DNA from 3 places in the Trichococcus sp. genome. Region 1 is predicted to be linked to each of the others. Evidence: predicted binding sites of a transcription regulator. Region 1 holds the regulator's gene; each other region holds the start of a gene.
What was found. Region 1 encodes LexA, which represses DNA repair genes until DNA is damaged. Its sites were predicted from a motif close to CNAACANNTGTTNG; they were not measured.

Region 1 (2,274 bases):
GATCACCGGTCCGGTACTTTTGGAAGAAGACCGCATCCATTTCTGTGAAATGCTTGAACAATCGTGAACGAAGTATTTTTTCCAATTCTGCCGAGGTTCCCCAAATCTTCATCCGCCATATATAACGGAAGAGGTACTGCAGGACGCCCGCAATCAAGATGATCGCCGACCACTTCCACAAAGACGCCATGGTTAAGGTTCCCAACGCAATTTCATCGATGATGATTCCAACAACGCGCGGCGACACGACTTGCAGGATTGCGACAATGATCAGGAAAAAGACGCCAACAAAATAGGCTTTCCATTCCTGGCGGAAAAACCAACTTAATTTTTTGAAAATACTCACGTATATTACCCCCTTCTTACTTGTATAAAGACAAAATAAAAATGTGGAACCGTAGAGATCCACATTTTGTATATTATTTCATTAATCTACTTCTTTTTCTTTGTTGATTGTGCTTTCATAGAAGCCATGATTTGTTTAACTTTTCTCTCGGATGGTTTTTGACCCATCTGCATCATCATAGAACGCAACATTTCTTCATTGATCGGTGGATTTTCTTCAAAATATTTTACCATATAACGTCTTGCAAGGAAAAATCCGCCAACCGCGCCTGCTACTATTCCTAAAATGACCATCATTACCCATGCTGTTGTTGACACGTATTCATCCCCCTTTCCAAAGCATTCATTCATTAATTGTACTAAAGATTATGAGAAAAAGAAATAGCAATCACCGATAAATTTAGCAATTTTTCGAGAACGCTTCAACCATATCCGGTTTTGGGACAAATCTGTGCAAATTCTTGCTTCATCCCGAGAATATACGAACATCTGTTTGATATTTCGGATGATTAGTGGTATCCTAAACGTATAAATATAAGATTACGGAGATGATGATCTCATGGTTAAAAATAAAGATTCACGCCAAATTGAAGTGCTCCAATACATTTATGAAGAAGTCCAAGAAAAAGGCTATCCCCCGACCGTAAGAGAAATCGGAAATGCGGTAAAATTATCCTCCACATCCACGGTGCATGGCCATCTGTCGCGTCTTGAAAAAAATGGCTTTATTCAGCGCGACCCAACAAAACCCCGTGCGATTGAACTGACTCAAGCGGGTCTGGACAAGTTGGGGATCATGTCGGATAAAATGCCGTTGTTGGGTACCGTCACAGCCGGTGCGCCCATACTTGCCGTGGAAGAGGCGACTGATTATTTCCCTGTTCCCCCGGATCTGAAATCCAATTCCGGTTCTTTGTTCATGCTGAAAATCCGCGGAGATAGCATGATTGATGCCGGTATATTCGATGGCGATTCAGTCATCATCAGAAAACAAGCCACGGCTGAAAACGGCGATATCGTCATAGCCATGACGGACGACGATGAAGCGACCTGCAAACGATTCTATAAAGAGAACAACTATTATCGGCTGCAACCAGAGAATGCAAGCATGGAGCCGATAATCCTGGATTCTGTCCTCATTTTGGGGAAAGTAGTCGGTTTGTACAGGAATCACATCATTTAAAGAACAGTTCTCCGACTGACACAAAAAGGCTGCCGATCGGCAGCCTTTTTGCGTGTCCATTCTTATGCTGTTTTTTTAGTATTCCATCAGCGTGAAGATGTCATACCCTTGGATCAGGTCTCGACCCTTCAGATCCAACAACTCGATCAGGAATGCCAAACCGACGACTTCTCCGCCTAATTTTTCAACCAATTCAATGGTCGCGGCTGTAGTACCGCCGGTAGCCAACAAATCATCACAAACCAGCACTTTGTCGCCAGGCAGAATGGCATCTTGATGCAATTGCAGCGTCGCTTTTCCGTATTCCAATCCGTAAGAAACTTCAACCGTTTCTCGTGGCAACTTGCCTTTTTTGCGGGCCATTGCGAAGCCGCAGCCTAATTCTACAGCGACCGGGCAACCAACCATAAAGCCTCGTGCTTCGGGTCCGACTACTTTATCGACATTGAGGTCTTGGGCATATTTCACGATTTCTTTGATTGCATAGCGGTAGGCTTCGCCGTTTGCCATCAAAGGCGAAATATCGCGGAATATGATGCCTTGCTCCGGAAAATCTTTTACGTCAGCAATATATTGTTTCAAATCCATTTTATGTTCCTCCTAATTATTGTACCAGCATCTGTTCATTCAACCATTTCGTCAATTGCGAAAACGGACTGTAGATGAATAGTTTCTCAGCTTCCATTTTCTGCAGGCGATCTTTGAATACTTGCGTATCATCCAATGCCCTTTTGACAGGATTCTTG
Region 2 (2,274 bases), on a different contig from region 1:
ACTACCAAATGATAAGGCGTGTTATCCACCGAAATAAACAGGATCCCAAGGTAGTAATAAATTGTTCGGTCAACACATTGAGAATATGTCGAACACCTCAGAAATCTATATACGTATAGTAGCATACTAATCATTCGTTGGCAAGCAAAATACATGAGTTTCAATCCAGAAACATAACAGCAGCAACGGGTTAAACGCTACCAGCTTGTACTCAGGAATCTTTGTTGAAGCGGTGCTGCAATTGGTTGGCTAAGGCTTGCTCGTATTTTCCCGTCACAGCCGGCTCGTAGTAACGTCGATTCTTCAGTGAGTCCGGCAAATACTGCTGTTTGACCCAATGGTCCGGGAAATCGTGCGGGTATTGGTAACCGACGCCGCGGCCTAACTTATTTGCACCACTGTAATGGGCATCACGCAGGCTGTCCGGTATGTCACCGGATTTCCCGGCCCGCACATCCGCCAGAGCACTGTCCAAGGCAAGATAAGCCGAATTGGATTTCGGCGAAAGGGCAAGATCGACGACAGCGTTTGCCAAGGGGATCCGTGCTTCCGGCAATCCTAACTTTTCAGCTGCCTGAACGGCCAAAACGGTACGGGACACAGCTTGCGGATTGCCCAAGCCGATGTCTTCATAAGCGCAAACCATCAACCGTCTGCAGGCGATCAGCAATTCGCCGGCTTCCAATAGCCTGGCCAAATAATGCATAGCGGCATCGACATCGCTGCCGCGGATCGATTTTTGAAATGCTGAAATGACATCGTAATGGGCATCGCCGTTTTTATCGTGTACCAACGCCTTCTTTTGGACACATTCTTCAGCGATAGCCAAGGTGATGCGGATGGTGCCGTCCACATCCGGTTTGGTGGAGAGGGCAGCCAACTCCAAGGCGTTGAGCGAACCGCGGACGTCGCCCATCGTGCTCCTTGCGAAATGAAGCAAGGCGTCTTCTTCAATCGCGATCTTTTCTTTTCCCAGCCCGCGTTTTTCATCAACAATTGCCCGTTGCAGCGCCACTATGACGTCCTTTGTAGTAAGGGGCTTCAATTCGAAAATTTGGGTCCGGCTCCTGATTGCGGGACTGATGCTGATGTACGGATTTTCGGTGGTGGCGCCGATCAGGATGACTTGACCGCTTTCAAGGTGGGGCAGGAGAAAATCCTGCTTGGGTTTATCCAATCGATGCACCTCATCCAGCAAGAGGATGACCTGGCCGGAAAATTTGGCCTCCTCCACGATAATCTGGAGGTCTTTTTTTGTATCAGTGGCGGCGTTCAGTTGCCGGAAAGCGGAATGTGTCGATCCGGCGATGGCGCTCGCGATGCTCGTTTTGCCGATTCCAGGTGGGCCATACAGTATCATGGACGAAAGCATCTTGGCATCGACCATGCGGCGGATGATCTTATTCTCACCCACCAGATGGCTCTGGCCGATGACTTCATCGATGTGTACGGGACGCATCCGGTATGCTAAAGGTTGTTTCATGATTTTTCTCCGCTCCTTTTTCTCTCCCCCATTATATGCTATCCCACAAAAAAGAACAAACATTCGCAAGGGTATCCCTTTCTGCGGGTTTGTGAAAATTGGTTGAAAGAAAACCAAGCAACATCTTTACTATTTACAAGCAGAAAAGCTATAATGAATACATTGAAAATTGGGAGCAGAAAGTGAGCGTACATAATGACAGATTTCAAAGAGATCATTTTAACACATAAATTATCGGCATTATTTTCGAAAGCCTCTTTTGGAATCGAAAAAGAAAGCCAACGGATAACCGGTGATGGCACAATCGCCAAGACAAACCACCCGACGGTATTCGGGAACCGCAGTTTCCATCCTTACATACAGACTGACTTTGCTGAAAGCCAACCGGAATTGATCACACCACCGGTGCAATCGATCGAGGAAATGTATGAATGGCTGACGGCTATCCATGATGTCGTGCTGCGTTCTTTACCCGAAGATGAATATCTGTTGCCTTGCAGTATCCCGCCGACCATGCCGCCAAGTGAAGAAATCAGGGTAGCCAAGTTGGATAATGCGGATGATGTCGCGTACCGGGAATACCTAGTATCGGTTTACGGGAACAAGAAGCAGATGGTCAGTGGTATCCATTTCAACTTCGAACTGAATCCTGCCCTTATCAAGGAACTTCATCAGCTCTCTGGTTACACAGGGACGCTCAAGGAGTTCCAATCGGATGTCTACTTGAAGATGGCCCATAACTTCATCCGTTACCAATGGATCATGACCTACCTTATGGGCGGCTCCATATC
Region 3 (2,274 bases), on a different contig from region 1:
TCTGCTGCAGCATGATTTCCGAAACCCAGATGCTGTAGGGATCGCTCGTCCGGCGCCAAGGCAGATCGCGTTTCTCTTTGTCGTACCAGTCCAACAGCGCTTTGCGGAAAGCCTGTATTTTCTCGGCCGACCACATTTCGATGCCGGCTGCTTTGAATATTTTTGTATGTTCCGATTTTGTCATTATTCTGCTTCCTGTTCCTTTTCTTCGATATAGGCGGAGATCATGTCTCCCTGGTAGCCTTTTTGGTAAAGGCCCGATCTCACTTTTTGCTGCAGCTCACGGCCTTTCGCTTTGCGCTCATAACGGCGCCAAAGCTTGTCCCCTTGCAGACGCAATGCGGCCATTTCATCCTCTTCCTCTTTCTTCGTTTCGATCTCTCCCATAACTTCCAGGACGATGTCGGAAGGATAGCCTTTCTGATGCAGATGGAGACGGATTTTTGAAGCTGCTTCATGCGAAGAAACCCGGCTTTGTTTGCGCAGTTGCTTCTCAGCAATCGTTTGGGCATTTTCCAACTGCAACGCATGCGGATATTGTTGCAGGGAAATGGCGATGTCTTCTTCCGACAAGCCCTTTCCTTTCAGTTCGTTGGCGATGAGTTGCGGTCCCTTCAGGTTCAGGTTAGCCGCCGTGCGCGTGTAGCTTTCGCCATAGATACGGTCATTGACGTAATTCTGATCCACCAGCCTCGTCAGCGCACGTTCGATCGCGTCCGGGCTGATTTCTTCATCGTGCAGTTTTTTGCGGACCTCTTTTTCGCTGCGCAGACTGTAGGACAAGTAATTGACGGCCGTCGTGTAAGCCATGTAATCGTAATTTTCCTTCTCGATTTCGGCGCTGCGCTCTTTCGTCAGCGTCATCCCTTTATGCAAGCCAACCTTTATGAGCACGGCTTCTGATATCGGAAAGGCGTACTCCCCGTCAATGAAGACGTTGAAACGGTCCTTGCGTTTTTTCTGGACAGTTATTTTTGTTACGACAGGCAATTTTTCAGCCTGTTCTTCGGTATGATCCATGTTCTACATCCTTTCGGCGAATCTCACTTGCTATTATACATGCAAAACACAAAAGGAACAAAACGTATGTTCGAAATTATTTCTTGGAACGGAAGTGGCCCATATAGTTTCGGCCGCGGCAAAACGCACAAAAACACCAAAGGCTGCCTCGAAAAAAAGAGGCAGCCTTTGGTGTTTTAATCAATCACAGAGCCGGTTTTGGTTTGTCCGTCTCGTCATAATCAGGCTCGATATCTTCTGAATCTTCGCCGGCTTCGGGAACGACAGTGTCGCCTCCGAACGGGTCTTTGGAAAACTGTCCCTTCTCTTCATTCACTTCTGGAAGGGAATCGTCTTTGTCGAACTGCATTTCAGGCAAATGGTGACTCTCTTCCGCCATTGCAGGATCAGCTACCGTTTCCGCTTCGATCGGTTGGCCGGTGATGTCATCGGTCACATCAGCAGGTTGAGTCGGCGCCGCAACTTCAGCTTCGGTGCCTTCCCGTTTCTTCGCGGCTTCGATGGAATGAGCCGGCACATCGCCAACTTCTTCGCTGTCGGCAGCTATCCAATCCGGTTTCGAAGCGGTAGCAGCTGTGACTGCTTCGACAGGGACGACTTTTTCGTCAGGCAGAATGCCGTCGCGCACGAGAAATTCAGAATGCTCATCATTGATCGGAGCCGCATCGTCGATCAGCAGCAGCAATTCCCCATCATCCAACGCATCCTCAAACCGTTCGTACGTATCCTCGTCAATGCCATAGCGTTCGAAAATCGCTTCTTCCTCTTCTTCGTCCAAATCAACCGTAAAGAATTTTACGATCTTGTCCCATAAGGAATCTTCCTCGCGGTCTTCTCCGGTTATGATGACCTGCACCGCCGTCTCCTCCGTGATGAAATTGCTCTTGCCGTTGCGGGTGATGACCAGCAATTGCTCAGGTGCATAGCCCTCATGCTTGATCAAATGCGTGATTTCATCGATCAGCATTTCCTGATTAGCAAAGGTACCTTCGATTCTCTTGTCCATAACGATTCCTCCCATTACTGAAGATGTGTTCTTTGCATTCATTGTAAAATACTTCCACCTGAATCACAAATGATAGCCGTTGTCATAGCGAGTAAATCAAAAATCTGTGCGGCTGGCTAGCGCACCGTGTTCCTGAGGTGGGGCAGATCGTCGTAAAGATTCTCCCTTAAGAGCTGCAACGCTTCGTCCGTCACTGGATTGTCACGCAACGAAGGATGCTTCAAAGCCGTTTCTGCAAAGGAAAATTG

Region 2: the regulator LexA is predicted to act here: its motif matches at 1,536-1,549, upstream of ACTCCX_RS07295 (replication-associated recombination protein A).
Region 3: the regulator LexA is predicted to act here: its motif matches at 1,080-1,093, upstream of recX (recombination regulator RecX).

What each region holds. Positions count from the first base shown of each region.
Region 1 covers NZ_JBSQPW010000036.1:10,846-13,119, forward strand. The annotation lists gene ACTCCX_RS10315 (ABC transporter ATP-binding protein) at 1-346, opposite strand, end outside; gene ACTCCX_RS10320 (YneF family protein) at 433-663, opposite strand; gene lexA (transcriptional repressor LexA) at 905-1,528, shown strand; gene ACTCCX_RS10330 (adenine phosphoribosyltransferase) at 1,604-2,116, opposite strand; gene recJ (single-stranded-DNA-specific exonuclease RecJ) at 2,133-2,274, opposite strand, start outside.
Region 2 covers NZ_JBSQPW010000021.1:12,839-15,112, forward strand. The annotation lists RNA gene ssrS (6S RNA) at 1-107, opposite strand, end outside; gene ACTCCX_RS07295 (replication-associated recombination protein A) at 212-1,483, opposite strand; gene gshAB (bifunctional glutamate--cysteine ligase GshA/glutathione synthetase GshB) at 1,679-2,274, shown strand, end outside.
Region 3 covers NZ_JBSQPW010000015.1:36,733-39,006, reverse strand. The annotation lists gene mutY (A/G-specific adenine glycosylase) at 1-184, opposite strand, end outside; gene recX (recombination regulator RecX) at 184-1,020, opposite strand; gene ACTCCX_RS05835 (general stress protein) at 1,205-2,026, opposite strand; gene ACTCCX_RS05830 (competence protein ComK) at 2,143-2,274, opposite strand, start outside.